DNA from 4 places in the Paenibacillus sp. KS1 genome. Region 2 is predicted to be linked to each of the others. Evidence: riboswitches for the same ligand, from Rfam matches in the RefSeq annotation. Region 2 holds a riboswitch; each other region holds the start of a gene.
The links. A riboswitch is a leader RNA that binds a small molecule or an ion and turns the genes downstream of it on or off. The one in region 2 is predicted to bind cyclic di-AMP.
Positions count from the first base shown of each region.

Region 1 (4,538 bases), on a different contig from region 2:
GACTTGTGCCAACGATTCATGGAGCGTAAACTATATAAATATATTGAAGTCGAACAGATGGATGAAGATTTACAGGAACGATTGCGGGCAGAGTGGTCGCAGATTGGGCTTGATCCGAACTATGAACTTATGTTCGATTCTCCCTTCGACAAGCCCTATGATGTATATCGAAAGGGAGATGCCCGTTCACAGCAACATATTATGCTATGGGGGCGGGATCAGCAAATTGTAGAGCTGTCCAAGAAATCGGATATTGTACGTTCCATTAGCGGCATTCGCCGTGGAAAACACTATATCTATTTCCCAATGGACAAGCTTCTGGAAGTCTCGAATCACCTTACGGAAGATACAAGGCGTATGTTTATACGCCGCAATCATTAGATCGACTTTACAAGAAAGAAAAAGGAGCGCATAAACGTGTTATTTGATACACATACGCATTTAGACAGCAGCAATTTTGACGAGGATCGCGATCAGGTTATCGCACGGGCCGTTGAACAAGGGGTGACCCGTATGGTTAATATCGGGTTCAATCGAGAGACGATCCCGACGACGATGGCGCTGGCAGAGAAATATGATTTTATCTATGCAGCCGTGGGCTGGCATCCGGTAGATGCGATAACGATGAAGCCGGAGGATATAGACTGGATCGCCAAGCTAACGGAGCATGAAAAGGTTGTGGCGATTGGCGAGATCGGACTGGACTATCACTGGGATACGTCTCCGAAGGATGTTCAGCACCGTGTATTCCGCGAGCAAATTGGGTTGGCGCGAGAATTGAAGATGCCGATCATTATTCATAATCGTGAAGCGCACGAAGATGTAATCCGCATCTTGCGCGAGGAGAAGGCTCACGAAGTAGGGGGCATCATGCACTCCTTCTCAGGTAGCTGGGAAACAGCGAAGATGTGCCTGGATATGGGCTTCTACCTTTCATTTGGAGGACCTGTTACTTTCAAAAATGCAAAACAGCCGAAAGAAGTACTTGTTAAGGTTCCGAATGATCGATTGCTTGTGGAGACGGATTCCCCCTATTTGACTCCTCATCCGTTCCGAGGCAAGCGCAATGAGTCCGCATATGTTCGTCTTGTTGCAGAGGTTGCAGCAGAGCTGAAAGGTATGGAATTTGAAGAATTTTGCAGAATGACGACCCAAAATGCAATGACATGTTTTGACATCGCGTGAAAACGGGCCAAAAACAAGTGAAAAAAAGACATCGGCCATAAAATAAGTGGATTTCATTATGAAAAACGGATTAAGTTACATTTTTTTAACCATTTTTCGCGAAAAACGGAATTGCTACTGTCTTTACAAGAAGATTGCAAACACGATATGATTTCTCACAGATGTTATTACACAATTCAATATTGTTCCAACTAATTCAGTATCGCTTAATCTCCATGAAGTGGAGAGCGGGGGAACCAGAGTGTGAACGACATGACATGAGTACATGTTCATTCACACGGATTAATTCCTTGGGGTGAATTAGGGACGACCGAGCCATGAGCCGGTTGGTTCCGATAGGGCGACTCTCAAGCCCGAACCCGACAGCTAACCTCGTCAGCGTACCGAGAGAGGGTTCCTCGCGTCCTATACACTGTTGACGTTTGGGTTTCTATTACGGAAGCCGCGAAAGAGTCTCCTCTTACGAAGGGCTTCTTTTGTTTACTCTCAAACATTCTTTTTTTGAATAATGAGAATAAAGACGTCATAGGGTGTAAGAAATAGGAGGTGGGAGCAGCCAATACTGAAACGTTGGTACGGAGATTTCAGCATTGTCTTGAACGATTACATGCTCGTTTATGGCAAGTGAAGTCTCTCGTAAACATTCTTGAAATAGTCGCGTCAGATGGAATCATGCAGAGCACTCGACGGCGGGACTATGTAAGGAGGACCGAGAAATGGGACAGATCGTGAACAACGAAACCCATGAACCCCGATCATCCAGCATGTCACTCGCATTGCGATGGAAGCATGAAAATGTGCGTGTTATCACCGTTATTGCAGCTGTAGCAATCGTGATCACATTAATAGCAGTCTTGACTTGGTATAATGTAACGAAGAAGACAGTGGCTGTGCTCGTTGATGGACAAGAGCGTTCAGTCGAAACTCGCCTAGATACGCTTCGCAATGTTTTGGATGAGCATGCGATAGCGCTTGGGGCATACGATGCAGTATCGAAGCCGCTTGATGCAGAAATTGCTGATGGAGATCGAGTTATTATTGAACGCGCTTTGCCTATCCAAATTACAGCGGATGGGAAGAAAGAAACACAATTTACAACGAAGAAGTCGGTGCATGATGCACTGAGTTCGCTGCAAATCCAAGTGAACCCTGAAGATAAGGTATTCCCTTCTAAGCGTGCCTCTATTTCGAAGAACATGGATATTCGAATCGTCCGTGTCAGCAAGAAGATGGAAGAGCGTAAAGTGAAGGTTCCTTATCAAGTGGTGAAGCAGGCAGATGCTACTCTCCTTAAGGGGAAGACCAAGACGGTTCAAGATGGAAAAGAAGGCTTGGTTGTCCAGAAAGTACAGAAAACGTACGAGGATGGTAAGCTCGTATATTCGCAGATGGTCGACAAATCCGTTCATACAAAACAAGTGAATCAAGTGATAGCCTATGGAACGAAGAAGGAACCGGAAGTTGCTGTTCTGTCAGTGAACGCGCAGGAAGACGATTCTGACAATGTTTCCAGTGGCGACAAAGATTTTAACTATAAAAAAGTGCTGAAGAACGTTCAACTGACGGCGTATACGGAATCTGAGGGATCGGCTGGTGCGAAGACGGCATCTGGCGCAATAGTATCAGAAGGTCGTACTATCGCGGTTGATCCGAAGGTCATTCCGCTCGGCTGGTGGGTATATATCGAAGGGATTGGATTCAGACGTGCTGAAGATACAGGTGGCGCGGTCAAGGGGAAAATTATCGATGTATACTTCGACAGCAAGAAGGCGGTCAGCAAATTCGGACGCAAGAAGGGGTACACCGTATACGTGGTTGGCCCAGTCAAGCCGGAATCGAACTAACGCACAAGGTATGCAGCCATGTGTAATTAGGATATAGTAATGAATAATGATTTATGTCATGCTAAGAAGAGGGGACACCCTCTTCTTTTGTTGTTTATTTATGAATGGAGAGCAAGAGAAGGATGCGGAATTAGGAAGCAGCCTTGTGGTGAGAGGAGCAAGCATATTGATACGCGAAGTGATAGTTGTAGAAGGCAAAGATGATACCGTTGCCATTCACCGTGCCGTTGAGGCGGATACAATTGAGACAGGTGGATCGGCGATTAATGATACAACGATAAAACGCATCGCATTGGCCCAAGAGCGCCGAGGGGTTATTATTTTCACGGACCCAGATCATGCGGGGGAGAAAATTCGGAAGACGATAGCAGAACGTGTACCTGGGTGCAAACACGCTTTCCTGCCTAGACATGAGGCGATAGCCAAAGGGGATCTTGGTGTGGAGAATGCAAAGCCAGAAGCGATTCGCCGTGCCTTAGAGCAGGTTCGCTCCGAGATGCCAAGCATGACATCAGAGCTGACGTGGACGGATCTCGTCGAAGCGGGATTAACGACGCGTGCAGGCTCTGCAGAACGCAGACGGCAGTTAGGTGAAATATTGGGCATTGGATACTGCAACGCGAAGCAGATGCTCAAGCGCTGCGGTGTGTTCCAGATCGGACGAGAGGAATTTGAGAACGCCTTGCGGAAGCTGAACCAATTCGAGCAGGAACAATGTGCAGAAGGAGAATAGATGGAATGACGCAGACGAGAATAGATATTGCAACACCGAATCGCACGAAAGACATTATACGCAAGCATGGGTTTTCATTTAAGAAAAGCTTAGGACAGAACTTTCTAATTGATATGAACATTTTGCGCCGTATTGTGGATGCTGCAGAGCTGGATGATGTGACAGGTGCCCTGGAGATTGGGCCTGGGATTGGTGCGCTTACGGAGCAGCTCGCTAAGCGCGCTCGTCGTGTAACAGCAGTCGAGATCGACCAGCGCTTGCTTCCGATATTAGGGGAAGTGCTGGAGCCCTATGAGCATGTCCATGTTGTACATGGGGATGTATTGAAGGTGGATTTGCATGAATTGTTCCGCGAACAGTTCCAAGATGTCGAGCGGGTAAGTGTTGTTGCCAACTTGCCGTATTATGTGACGACACCGATTATGATGAAGCTTCTGGAAGAGCGTCTGCCGCTCAAGAACATCGTCGTCATGATTCAGAAGGAAGTTGCAGAGCGAATGGCAGCGAAGCCGGGAGGCAAGGATTACGGCAGCTTAAGTGTGGCTGTTCAATATTTTGCAGAGCCGGAGCTTGTATGCACCGTACCGCATACGGTGTTCATCCCGCAGCCAAATGTAGAGTCTGCAGTAATCCGTCTACGTGTGAGACAGACTCCACCTGTGCAGGTGAAGGATGAGTCGTTGTTATTCGATGTTGTACAGGCTTCGTTCGCTCAGCGTCGCAAGACGATTTGGAATAACCTGAAGGCTCGCTATGCCGGCAAATGCGGGACAGAC
Region 1 is NZ_MAIS01000035.1:47,594-52,131, reverse strand. It holds gene BBG47_RS13735 (HD domain-containing protein) at 1-381, shown strand, start outside; gene BBG47_RS13730 (TatD family hydrolase) at 418-1,185, shown strand; cyclic di-AMP (ydaO/yuaA leader) riboswitch at 1,379-1,582, shown strand; gene BBG47_RS13725 (resuscitation-promoting factor) at 1,902-3,029, shown strand; gene rnmV (ribonuclease M5) at 3,196-3,762, shown strand; gene rsmA (16S rRNA (adenine(1518)-N(6)/adenine(1519)-N(6))-dimethyltransferase RsmA) at 3,768-4,538, shown strand, end outside.
Region 1: it holds a riboswitch for cyclic di-AMP, as region 2 does, so the genes downstream of both, BBG47_RS13725 (resuscitation-promoting factor) here and BBG47_RS10235 (3D domain-containing protein) in region 2, are expected to answer to the same signal.

Region 2 (4,538 bases):
CTCGATGTGATATGTTCGCTCCTCGTGGGAATTCAACCAGTGAGGAGCTTTTTCTCTTTATATAGAAGAAATGCAGATTAACAGTCGTGATAGATAGGGAAGGGGAAGTTTGTCATGTTCGATTGGTTCGACATGTTATGGACGTATAAATTAGGATTTGTATCCGGTGCTGGCATAACCGTGCTGCTATCCGCGATATCCGTTCTGTTCGGATTATTATTGGGAGTGGCCATTGTCTTGATGAGAATGTCTAAAATAAAGCCGCTTAAATGGTTTGCTGTCACCTATATCGAGGTGTTCCGTGGAACACCGCTGCTTGTACAATTATTCATTATTCATTATGGACTTGCAGAGTATGGCGTAGAATTCAGTGCACTAACATCTGGAGCGATTGCTCTATCCTTAAATAGTGGTGCGTATTTGGCTGAAATCTTCCGTGCCGGCATACAATCGATCGACCACGGTCAATTGGAAGCAGCTCGTTCTCTCGGAATGTCAAAACCAATGGGGATGCGCTTGATCGTACTTCCACAAGCGTTCCGCAATGTTATTCCGGCGATCGGCAACGAATTTATTACGATTATTAAGGAGACTTCAATTGTCAGCACCATCGGGATTGCAGACTTGATGTTTGAGACAAATATCGTTCGAGCCAAAATTTATTCAGCGATGGGACCACTGATTGGAGCAGCGTGTATCTATCTCATTCTAACCTTCACTTTATCGAAAGTGGTGGCACGTTTGGAAAGGAAGTTGAGCGAGCATGATTAAAATTCAAAATTTGCATAAATCGTATGATAAATTGGAGATTTTAAAAGGGGTAAATGTCTCTATTGATCGTGGTGAAGTGGTTGTAGTCATAGGCCCTAGCGGATCCGGAAAGAGTACTCTCCTTCGTTGCATTAATTTGCTGGAAACTCCGACACAAGGGGATATCCGATTCGAGGATCAGTGCATCACTGACAAGTCGCACAACATTAACAAAACACGTGAAAAAATGGGGATGGTATTCCAATCGTTCAACCTATTTCCCCATATGACCGTGCTGCAAAATATTACCCTTGCCCCAATAAAGGTGAAACATGTGCCAGAGGCTGAAGCAAATAAACTAGCAATGGAGCTGCTTGGCAAGGTTGGATTGGCGGATAAGGCCAAGGCATTCCCTAGACAATTGTCCGGTGGACAAAAGCAGCGTATCGCGATTGCGCGAGCACTTGCTATGCAGCCGCATGTGATGCTGTTCGATGAGCCGACATCAGCGCTTGATCCAGAGATGGTCGGCGAAGTGCTTGAGGTCATGAAATCACTCGCCGGAGAAGGAATGACGATGGTAATCGTAACTCATGAGATGAACTTCGCACGTGAAGTGGGCGATCGTATTTTGTTTATGGATGGCGGCAATATTGTGGAGGAAGGTTCTCCAGACCAATTATTTAACCATCCTAAGCATGCTAGAACGCAGGATTTTCTAAGCAGAGTATTGTAAAGAGGTATTGTAAATATATAGGTGTTCGAATAGGCATCCTTAGGGGGTGCCTATTGTTGTTTGCTGTATTATGTAAGCGTTTTCGTTTACAAATCTGAAATATGTGCTATGATAGAAACAGAAAGATTACAAAAATGTCATCTCTGATTACAAATTTGTTATGAAATAAAAAAAGTTTGAAGCTTCAATCCATTGGGGGGCGCGGGTTCCAGAGACTTACCATCATATTCCTGCGCACAGGTTACAAAATTGTGATATGATGCAATCCGAGCCGAAACGACACACCCGTACGGGGGACTATTGACCGGTGTTCGATATTACGAGAACACCTTGGGGTGAATCGCTTATTCCGCAACTTGGAATGGCGTAGGGGAACTCCTTGACCCGAATCCGACAACTAACCCCGCAGGCTAATGCACAGGAGGAAAACAAAACATATGCGTAAAAGAATTACACTAACGATTACAGCAGCTTTACTTGGACTTGCGTCCATTCTTCAAATTTTGCCGGCACAGGCTGAGCCCTATACGGTAAAAGAAGGAGAAACGTTCTATTCAATTGCTAAGAATTACAACATGAGTGTTGAATCCGTATTGTCGGCAAACCCGACAATTAATCCGAAAAATCTGTATGGTGGACTCTCCATCGAACTTCCAAGCCCTGTTGTTCAAAAGTCGGTATTGGAAGGGATGCCAGTCAATAATGCTTTGGGTGTAGCAAAAAATGACGAACAGGCAGTCAAAACGGCTTCGAATAATCAGAAAGCAGCAGTACAACAAGCTGCTCCTAAAAATGTAGTTCAATTGTCCTCTGGACGTACAGCGACATACAAGAAAACGATAAGCATGCGTGCAACAGCCTACACCGCTCATCCGAGTGAAAACGGCAAATGGGGCGCAGTGGATGCATTGGGTAATGCATTGAAACTAGGTACAGTTGCGGTTGATCCAAAAGTGATTCCGCTTGGTACGAAATTGTATATTACGGGATATGATTTCAAACACTTGCCGACAGGCGGTATGGTTGCTGTAGCTACGGATACAGGCGGTGCAATCAAGGGGAAAAAGGTTGACATATTTGTACCGGTAAGCAAGAAGACAGGCAACACATTCGGCGTGCAAGACGTTAAAGTATACGTGTTGAAATAATATCTACTATTATATATAGATGTAGATGAATACTTACAATAGCAATTGAACAACAAGCCTCGCCATTATGGCGGGGCTTGTTTTCTTATTCCTTCTTTTCCTTCTGATCTTGGAGCAGATCAGGCAGGGTGACGAATTCATATTTCCGCTCCCTTAACTGCTGAATAATCGATGGGAGTGCTTTCACGGTTCCATGCAGATACCCATTTTGTGTGCTTCCGCTGGCATGCTGCAATATTATGGAACCTGGGCGTACCCCACGCATCACATTTTGCAAAATACGTGAAGCGGTTAATCCTCTCCAATCGTTCGTATCTACATCCCAATTGACGACCATGTATCCATTATCTCCTGCCCAGCGCAATTGCTCTTCGTTGATTTCTCCATATGGCGGCCGGAAGTATCGAGGCTTATATCCGGTTGACTGCTCGATAATGCGTTCAGTATCCTTCACCTGATGTTCAAAAGCTGGAAGCGTCAGCTTTGTCAGCAACGGATGATTGTACGAATGATTACCGATCACATGCCCCTCGCGTACCATCCGCTCGACGAGTCCTGGATATGCCTTGGCACGAGAGCCAACGAGAAAGAAAGTGGCTCGGATATTGTGCTCCTTCAATATATCCAATACAAGCGGCGTAATGCGGTTATCCGGTGCGTCATCGAAGGTGAGCGCAACTTGTCGTTCTCCATGACGCTGCTTCGCATTCAATTTAAAGATATGTGGGTACTTCAACCGCAGTTCCGCAATCGTGAGATGCTGTTTCTTCATCTTATGCATACTTGAGCGGGATGATTGTGAAGCTTGCGCCGCAGATTGCGACGTGGTTGATTTCTGCCACTTGTTCTGGCGTTCATTCGAAGAGGAAGAGCGCTGCTTCTGCTGGCCAGATTCTGACTCTGCCTGCTGCGACTCCATTCTCTTCTGACTTTTCTGGTTATCACGCTCTTTATGCTCAGCTGATATGGTGAATTTAGGCATCTCAAGATGATCCGATGAAGCTGCATTCTCTTGCTTCTCCTTAGCATGTGGGGAATGCATGTTCACAGAGTCTGCCTTGAAGATACGTGGTACTGGATGAGTGCGATCTTGTCTCCACAGACTGTCTGCTGATGAATGGATCGATTCCGACTGATTTGGCTTGCTTGGTGGAAGATTGGGTATGGGAGGCGTTGCTTCCTGCGAACGATGGAAGCAGCCAGTAATACAGAGCAAACAAAGGGATAGTACAGATAAGCAGATTCGACAATGTTGCATAGCGCCATTCCCCCATTCCATAAACAGTTCAATGTTCTTGTTATGTCCTTGGGGTGGTAGAAATATGCCCTTCCACTTACCTAGTACGGTAGGGAAATAATCTCATCGACTATAATTGTTAGGATGTTCACTTGTAACTTCTTGCTAATATTCTGAAAATTTGCGAAACCATTGTCATAATTCATACGCTAATGTGACATGGGTCACAGTGGGGTGTCAACCAGAACATGCATAGTAGAAGTGTAAAGGTGAGAAAAGCTTATGCATAGGCCATATAGGCAGCAATCCATAAGGTTGTGAATGTGGGCTTTTCTTACGAGCAGGAATCTGCACATCTCAATAAACGTGAGAAGGATGCAGACTGTCCTTACTCGTGAAAAAAGGAGCATACTTGTGTATACGATTCTTTCCAACGAACGCATCTCTGAAGGCATTTACCTCATGACGGTGGAGGGTCAATTTCAAGCAAGCATGGGTCAATTCTTTATGCTGCGAGCCTGGAATACGGCACCTATTCTGTCTCGTCCAATTAGCATCTGCAATTTGGAGAAGGATAGCATCCAGTTCCTGTACAAGATTGCAGGAGAGGGTACGCGTTTAATTGCACAGCTGCGTGATGGAGACCGTATCCAGCTAGAGGGGCCAT
Region 2 is NZ_MAIS01000024.1:7,433-11,970, reverse strand. It holds gene BBG47_RS10245 (amino acid ABC transporter permease) at 115-771, shown strand; gene BBG47_RS10240 (amino acid ABC transporter ATP-binding protein) at 764-1,486, shown strand; cyclic di-AMP (ydaO/yuaA leader) riboswitch at 1,746-1,914, shown strand; gene BBG47_RS10235 (3D domain-containing protein) at 1,924-2,634, shown strand; gene BBG47_RS28930 (polysaccharide deacetylase family protein) at 2,720-3,892, opposite strand; gene BBG47_RS10225 (dihydroorotate dehydrogenase electron transfer subunit) at 4,286-4,538, shown strand, end outside.

Region 3 (4,538 bases), on a different contig from region 2:
CATATACAATCCCAATTGGAGAAAGGAGGTACACAAGACCGATTAGGAAACCGACTATTGTTCCATCAAGCATGAATGACAGGGACATTAAGAAGTTGTCGAGCATAAGGTGAGCGAACATGGCCGTCCACCAGCCATGCTTCAGCATAATGAACAGGAATAACATGCCGATAAACAGGAGCTCTACCGGCCGAGAGTAGTACGGATAGATTGGATAGGTGACATGTCCGAACGCCCATACAAGGGTAGGGATAATCCCGGCTAACCATGGGTTGCGGAACAATCGGTTCAGCAGTCCAACCCCGAACAAACGATATATCCCTTCCTCCGAAATAGCTGCAACCCAAGCTAAAAGAGGGAACAGTGATGTAATTCGCAGGTTGAGCGGTGATTGTGAGGCATCGGTCGATGACCACGCATGAAACCCTGATTCCAAAATGAAAAATATAACTGTTTGCATGCCGAGCAATACGCCTGTGTACGCGATTCCGATCCATAATGCTTGTATGAGCTTGCCGCCAAATGCGCGGTCACTCCATGTAGGCAGTACATCTCTGTACGCAGACAACTCCCATGCTCGCTTTCCCGCATGGAGAGAGAAGTAGAGGATAACGCCTTGAATTACTGTAATTGCGCCTTGAATGGCAAAGGATAGCCCCATATTCACCCCGTCCACAGGGGTACGGAGTTCCAGAGCGAAGAGACCCGGAAGCGCGTTCCATAGATGCAGCAGAGAAATTCCGCATGAGACGGCAGTAAGGGCGAACAATGTCTTCGATCCGAACTTCAGGCCATGGCGGTAGACGATGCAAGCGATCAGTGAACATGTACTTAGTAGGATCGTCATCCACATATAGCCGATATTGTAAATGGACGATGCAGTCTTCGTTTGATGCAGTTCTTCAGCTAGATAGCTGTTCGGGATAACCCAGTAGGGCTTCAGCATGACAATGCGATCTTGGGAGAAGACGGCCTTCACGTTCAATGCGGCTTCACCAAGTCGTGCTTCAGGCACGTTATACTCTACCGTGTCTAGCTCCGCCGATGATGCGATTCGTTTTAATTGGGTAGGATTCCATCCCATGTGCTTCAAGAGTGTATCAGCAAGCTTCTTGCGGTTCACTGAATCCAAGGCAGTCTCCGCATCTTCTGCTGACGCCATATCCACATGATTTCCCGTAACCCCGCTAATGTCGGAGGTGATAGGAGGCTTTTCCTCCCATTCGAATCCAATAATACGACCGCTTGTCATGTGAACGTCAATGCGCATGACACCGGATTTTCCAGCCCGATTCATATTCAATAATACCTGAAAAGTATCATAGGGACTGGATGGTTCCCATTTCTGAAATGAAGCGGTCAGCTTCTCCTTGCTCATGTAGCCGGAAACCGTTGATTGACTGCGATAAATGACGGTTGGAGCAGTATCTTCTTCAGGTGTAATTGAAATATGGAACTGTTTTAAGTCCTGTACAAATGTGAGTGCCTTTTGCGCTGCTTTCTCTTTGGTTAAGAGGGATTGGCTGGCTGCTGATTCCATCATGGCTTCTGTCTGCTGAAAGGGAATGAATACCTGAACAATGAGGAATAATAGAAATCCGGCCACAGAAGAAAGAAGAAGCGGCTTGGATACATAGGACATGTTGGAACCTCCATTCCATCACACATTTAGCGTATGGTTGCTTATTTGTTCATTTTATCCACTTCAACTTTGTAAAGTCCAGCAGAGAAAATGAAGAAACACCTAGCGAAAATGAGTGTTTTGAATACAATTGAAGAAAATGGGGGATTGTAAGCGCTATTTCTTCAAGTTTTTCGTCTTATTCTGGTTAATTTGTTCATTCCTTGACTTTGTATGCTGCAGGGGAAACGTATATAATCTCGTTATGAATTGCATACAAGCCGAGTTTCGTGAATGAACGAAAGCGGGGGACCCGATAAATGGGGTGAATATCGCAGTTGTGGATGCATAGAATCCACTTGCGATTAGGGCAGCCTGAACGTGCCCGAATCCGACAGCTAACCTCGTAGGCATGTACGTCAGGATACCAGCGATAGCATTGGATTTCCAGTGCTTTTTTTCGTGGGGAAAAAAAGAGGTGACTCCCGTGGAGGGAACAAAAAAGGCCATTCGATTCAATCTGACACCACCGCGAATTCTGGTTGTAGGGTTTGCAGCAATTGTATTATTGGGCGCATTTCTACTCATGCTTCCGATATCAAATGCGGATGGGATTCCGCTGCCATTCCTCGATGCATTGTTCACGTCAACGTCAGCAACTTGTGTGACGGGGCTCATTGTGGTGGATACGGGCACTCATTTTACCGTATTCGGGCAGGTGGTCATCATGCTGCTCATCCAAATTGGCGGGCTTGGATTCATGACAATGGCAACGCTGTTCGCATTGGCACTGAAGAAGAAGATATCGCTGAAGGAAAGGCTTATATTGCAAGAAGCGCTTAATCAGGGCAGCATGGAAGGCATCGTGCGCCTTATCCGTAAAGTGATCTTGTTTGCGGTATGTATCGAGGGGACGGCAGCTGTACTGTTCTCCGTGCGATGGGCATTTGATCTTCCGCTAGGCAAGGCCATTTATTTCGGTATCTTCCATGCTGTTTCTTTTTTCAATAACGCAGGCTTTGATTTATTCGGCTCTGTCAGTGGGCCGTTTTCAAGTTTAACCAGCTATGTCGGAGACCCTATTATTAACCTGGTATCGATGCTGCTTATTATCCTTGGCGGGATTGGATTTATCGTCTTGTCCGATTTGGTGGAATATAAGCGCACTCGCAAGTTGTCTCTGCATACGAAGATCGTGTTAACGATGACGGGATTGCTCATTGTAATCGGAACGGTCGTTATATTTATATTTGAATTTACCAATGCACGCACGTTAGGCAGTTTGAATGGTTGGGAGAAGTTCTGGGCATCCATGTTCCAATCTGTCAGCCCGCGTACCGCTGGAGCGAATACGATTGACATCGGAGCCATGCGCCAAGCCTCGCAATTTTTTATGGTTCTTTTGATGTTCATCGGGGCATCACCAGGATCCACTGGTGGTGGTATTAAGACGACGACGTTCGCCATTCTCATTGGAGCTGTATTTGCCATGATTCGCGGGAAAGAAGATATCGTCATTTACCGGTACCGACTCGCCAAGGATCGTATCTTCAAAGCAGTTACGCTAACGTTGCTGTCATTGTTCTTGGTCATTATCGTATCGATGATATTGTCGACAACAGAAGATCATAGCTTCCTGATGATATTATTTGATACAACATCGGCCTTCGGAACGGTAGGGTTATCAATGGGATTGACGGCGGATTTATCAGATATCGGAAAAGTGCTGCTGAGCCTGACGATGTTTGCAGGCCGTCTTGGTCCATTAACGTTGGCTTATGCGTTAGGCCCGAAAAATGAGCGGGAATTATACCGACACCCAGAAGGAAAAATAACGATAGGATAAGCAAGTTAGATTGTAACGGACGAAGGAGTATACAGGGATATGGAGTTGCAGCAGTTTGCAGTGATCGGGATGGGACGTTTCGGTTCGAGTCTCGCGAAGGAGCTAGTCAAGCTTGGACATCAGGTGCTAGGCATTGATAAAGATGAGGAAGTAATTGGGGATGTTATGGGTTTCGTAACCCATGCAGTTGTAGCGGACGCATCAGATGAAGAGGTGCTGCGCTCACTCGGCATACGTAACTTCGATTGCGCAATCGTAGCCATTGGTGACGATATTCAGACGAGCATTCTGGTCAGTATTCAGATGAAGGAACTTGGCGTGAAGAAGGTTGTCGCCAAAGCACTTTCTGAATTGCATGGACGTGTTCTGGAGCGGATTGGTGTGGATAGGGTTATTTACCCGGAGCGGGATATGGGCATTCGCGTAGCTCATCAACTTGTATCACCGAACTTGCTGGATTACATTGAATTGTCCAAGGAATATACCATTGCAGAGCTGAGCGTGCCTGGCTGCATGCAAGGAATGGCGCTCAAGGATGTGAATCCAAGAGCTAAGTTCGGGTGCAGCATCGTGGCGCTGAATAAGCCGAAAGGCATAATTATTGCACCATCAGCCGAAGATGTGCTTGATGAGAAAGATATTATGGTTATGATTGGTACGAATACGCAAATCGAAGATTTTGAAGAAGCATTTATGTTGAAAGGGAACGATAAAAAATCGTAAAGAATTCCTTGCCGTAGAAGGTCATAAATAAGCCTGCAGTTGTCGCTTGTATAGAGAAGCGAGCTGCAGGCTTATTGCTTATGTAAATGGCTCTACATGACTACAATTTTGAAAACGATATAAGTCAGGAAGAAGTAGGCACCCATGCTTGCTGTGATGAATAGAAAGCGATTCGGACGTGCTACTTCAGTCTGTTCCATTGCTTCGGTCGTGACCAGAATAACGGATACGAACCAAGTGAAAGCTGCTACTGCAACAGATAAAGAACTGAATCCAATGATCGCGAGAAGGAATGCGAGCACAAATCCTAAGCCAAAAGGCATTTGCATAGCAGCCAATTGGACAAAT
Region 3 is NZ_MAIS01000021.1:60,780-65,317, reverse strand. It holds gene BBG47_RS09510 (CPBP family intramembrane glutamic endopeptidase) at 1-1,642, opposite strand, end outside; cyclic di-AMP (ydaO/yuaA leader) riboswitch at 1,891-2,049, shown strand; gene BBG47_RS09500 (TrkH family potassium uptake protein) at 2,109-3,467, shown strand; gene BBG47_RS09495 (potassium channel family protein) at 3,507-4,190, shown strand; gene BBG47_RS09490 (hypothetical protein) at 4,283-4,538, opposite strand, start outside.
Region 3: it holds a riboswitch for cyclic di-AMP, as region 2 does, so the genes downstream of both, BBG47_RS09500 (TrkH family potassium uptake protein) here and BBG47_RS10235 (3D domain-containing protein) in region 2, are expected to answer to the same signal.

Region 4 (4,538 bases), on a different contig from region 2:
TCTTGGCAACGTATTTGTAGGCGGCGACAGCGTCTTGAATCATATGGCTTCATTCTTCGATCCATTCGCCCAAGCCATTGGCCTAGATGGATTCATCGTTATGGCATTCCTGCTCGGCTTGCCTGCGAACGAAGTTGTCCTTCCCATCTTGCTTATGGGCTACTTGTCCTCTGGGGCAATGGTTGATGCAGATGGAATGGAGAACATCAAGGATATCTTCCTGCAGCATGGATGGACATGGTTGACTGCATTAAACATGATGCTGTTCTCCTTGCTCCACTACCCTTGCGGAACGACATTATTCAACATTTATAAAGAAACGAAAAGTACAAAATGGACAGTATTGTCTGCCGTTATTCCGCTCGGAATCGCTATAGCTGTCACCTTCGCCACGGCTCAGCTCGCTAGAGCCTTCGGTTGGGTATAAAGTTATCTCTCCCCCCTAAACGATTATGTTCAGGGGGTTTCTTATTCATTCCCTCCTTAATTGCTAACTATACCGTATTGCTAGAAACCATGATTTCGTTCGTTTCTACCATTCGTCTACATATACATTTCTTTCCTATCATGTTAAAATGATCATCTCATTCTTTTTATGATTATTCATTAGCGAATACAAATACCTAAACATCTTTAATGGGGGGATTCATTTCATGGACAAGCAGCAGCTGCGCTCAATTATGGATCATCAATATGAGCTACCAACAGAAATCGAACAATATGAAGCCGTACAACAAGTAGTCAGCCTACTTGGCTCTACAGATCCTGAATTGAGGGATGATCTTGCATACGGGATATTGTATGAATGGCTTATTACACAAAAAATCCTGACCGCTGGACAACTAACAGAGCTTCTTCATCAGACGTTATCAGACCAAATGCTTTTCAAAGGAATTGGGACTGCTGAGAACGATTCGGTCTTCCAACGTACATTCTCCGCCCTCTTACTCGCACTGCTTCTGAAGCGTGATGAACAACAGCCTTATATAAGCAAGCCTTTATATGAACACATTGCGAAGCGAGTTGTTGATTATTGCATGCAGGAGAACGATTATCGCGATTATGTAGAAGTTAAGGGATGGGCTCATGCTCCAGCTCACATCGCAGATGTCATGGCTGCTTGTGTACGCAGTCCACACATTGGCCCAGAGGAATGCAAGAAGCTTCTCAGTGCCATTGAGCACATGCTTCTTCATGCGAATCATATCTTGCGAACAGAGGAAGATGAACGCATGGCGACAGCCGTCGTGTCAATGCTTGAGCTTAATAAGTTGTCGTTCACGTCCTATTGCGCGTGGCTTATGCAGGTTGAGCTGCCCAATGAAGACAAAGTGATTCATCGCTGTAGACGCATAAATGTTAAAAATTTTGCTCGATCTGTATGGATGCGTGCAGCAATGAGAGAATTCATCGTTCCAACAACAGAATGGCACAATTGGTATAACATTGAAAAGAAACTGAATCCGGTCTTTAACAGAGACATATAAGATCAGCTTCATTTCTGTTAATTTCCTCGTTATTCTCTTGTAGAGCGCCTGATTAAATACAAAAAAAAGAACCTGCACTTACCTGCAGGTTCTTGATGTGATATCTACATACTTAACTCGTTAGCCTGTGAATGATTGTACCCACACGCCATTGTAGTATGCAACACCGATGGAAGTGAAGCTGGAGTTCAGGATGTTCTTACGGTGTCCATCGCTGTTCATCCATGCGTTCATTACTTCTTGCGGATTACGTTGGCCTTTGGCAATGTTCTCGCCAGCAGTATTGAAATTGACACCTTGTGCTCTCATCAGATCGAATGGGGAGCCAAGTGTTGGAGATTGATGGTCAAAGTAGTTGTTATCATTCATATCTTTCGCCTTGATCATCGCAACTTTGTTCAATTGTGCATCGGATTTCAATGGCTGCAAACCAGCATTCGCACGTTCTTGGTTCACCAAATCGATAACTTGGCTAGCGAAGTCACTGTTCGCATTGTTGTTGTCTTGTGGCGCAGTTGGTTTATTTTCACCAGGTGTTACTGGTTTTTCAGCTTCTGGTTTGTTTACTTCTGGTTTGTTTACTTCTGGTTTGTTAACCTCAGGCTTTTCAACTTCAGGTTTCTCGATTTCTGGCTTCTCTACCTCAGGTTTCTCAACTTCAGGTTTGTTTGCTTCTGGCTTTTCAACCTCAGGTTTATTTACTACCGGCTTGTCCACCTCTGGTTTTTGAACTGGAGGCGGAACGATTGGCTTGTTCCCAATTTCTTTTTGAATGGCTTCCATCCATTTGGACAAGATTTGCTTCAATTCCGAGTTATCTTGGAAGATACTATTGAGATCCATATTCATACCCAGGTTTGAACAATTCGAGTTCATCATCGGATTCGGCTGTTGCACTGGGCTAACGGGTGCTGCCATAGCAGAGTTTACCGCCATAACCGGTGCCAATGCAATCGCACTTGTAATTACAACTTTCTTAAATGTCTTCTTCATCCTGTACATCTCTCCCTTTGCAGCCTGCGAGGTTAGCTGTCGGGTTCGGGTTAAAGTGGACTCCCCTGTCGCTACACGACTTCACCCCAATGAATCGGTTCCCCCGCGCTCTGATGAGCTTCGGCTTGTTTTGTGGTACGTTTCCGATCCTAACACGGATAATACAGGAGATCATTTCAAATATATTGTAATTAATTATAATATCTTCCAAACAAAAAGAACCGGAGTATGCTAGACTGCACTCCGGTTCTACTTTTCTAGTATTCCATTTGGTCGGAAATTGATCTATTCCTAATCCGCTCGCTTCTTACTTGATCACTTGGGACAACGCTGTGAAAATCACACCAAGCGCATAGGCACCAGCATCAGGATAGCCAAGACTCCGTTCGCCAACCGTCCCCGCTCTTCCCATACGAGCTACAATTGTCTCTGTATACTTTGCACCTTGAACAGCAGCCTCTGCCGCTTTCACAGAAGCAGTCTTCACGTCATCGCCCTCAGCCGCACTTTGCACCCACGCATCTGCAAATGGTGCCAGTGCATCGACAAGTGTCTTATCCCCAACTACAGCTCCTCTTCCGAAGGAGCGCTCGCCCGTGTCTTGAATGCCTTTAACAACGGCTTGCATCATTTGTGCAAATTCAGAAACGGACAATTCTACGCGTTCGCCCGCGAACTTGCTGGCTGCACGGAATGCTGAACCCCAGATTGGGCCGGAAGCGCCGCCGCAATGCTCCATAATAACTAATGAGCAAGCATGGAGGAAGTTGCCCAAGTTGTCTGAATGATGTGCAATGATGTCATGCCATTCTCTTTTCAATTGCTTAAAGCCCTTCGCCACACTCATACCGAAGTCGCCATCACCTGCATGTGAATCCAAATCGCAGAATGGAACCTCATTTTCAATGATGATTTCACTCATCTTGTCTGTTAGATAGATCAGGTTATTAACCGTGAACACATTATGTTCGACCTTCGAGAAGGACTCGTCCGTCTCTACTGTGAAAGATACCTCTTGGCTCGCAGTTCCTGCTTCGGACATCTCCTCAGGATGGATTGGTTCAAATGAACCACTCACCTGCAACGCCGGTGTATTGCAGCTTGCTTCGAGGTAATGCTTAAGCTGTTCATCCAAGCGGATAACCGACACCGACGCGCCAGCCATATCGATACTTGTCATGTAGTTGCCTACGAATACTTTGACAAGAGTAATTTGTTGTGCATGAATCTCCCGAACTACGGCGTTCGCCAGCAAGTACAATTCTTGCAGCGGGGATCCGCCAAATCCGTTAATCAGCACGGCTAGCTCCTGCTCCGAGCCTGCTGTAATCTTCATGTCACGGAACAAATCCGCAACCATTTTCTTCGCCAGTTCGTTAGCAGAAGCGATCTTCTCTCGGCGAATGCCAGGCTCCCCATGAATTCCTACGCCATATTCGATCTCATCGTCATTCAACTGGAACGTTGGTGTTCCTTTCGCTGGAACTGTGCATGAGGTAAGCGCGAATCCAATACTTCTTGTGTTGTCGATCGCGTGCTGGGCAATCGCCTTCACTTCTGCAAGCTCCAAGCCCTCTTCAGCGGCCGCACCTGCAATCTTATGAACGAGCACTGTCCCTGCAACACCTCTGCGGCCAACCGTGTATAGACTGTCCTCTACAGCTATATCGTCGTCCACTTTGACATAATCGACCTGAATTCCGTCTTCTGTGGCTAGATGCGACGCATTTTTGAAGTTCATAATGTCGCCACTGTAGTTCTTAATTATGAGCAGCGTTCCCTTCTTGCTTGCAGAGGCCTTTAATGCTTGATAAATTTGAATTTGTGATGGGGATGCAAATACATCACCGCATACAGCTACATCGAGCATGCCTTGTCCAACAAATCCAGCGTGAGCTGGTTCATGACCGCTTCCTCCGCCACTGATCAACGTAACCTTGTTCTCATTCACGATTTTTTTCTTGACAATCTTGTATTTGCTGATGAACTCCAGTTCCGGATGTGCAAGCACCATACCGTTGCACATTTCCCGAACCAAAGTTTCCGGTTGATTCAGTA
Region 4 is NZ_MAIS01000015.1:51,258-55,795, forward strand. It holds gene BBG47_RS07460 (nucleoside recognition domain-containing protein) at 1-427, shown strand, start outside; gene BBG47_RS07465 (DUF2785 domain-containing protein) at 654-1,487, shown strand; gene BBG47_RS07470 (CAP domain-containing protein) at 1,608-2,480, opposite strand; cyclic di-AMP (ydaO/yuaA leader) riboswitch at 2,487-2,616, opposite strand; gene dhaK (dihydroxyacetone kinase subunit DhaK) at 2,788-4,538, opposite strand, start outside.
Region 4: it holds a riboswitch for cyclic di-AMP, as region 2 does, so the genes downstream of both, BBG47_RS07470 (CAP domain-containing protein) here and BBG47_RS10235 (3D domain-containing protein) in region 2, are expected to answer to the same signal.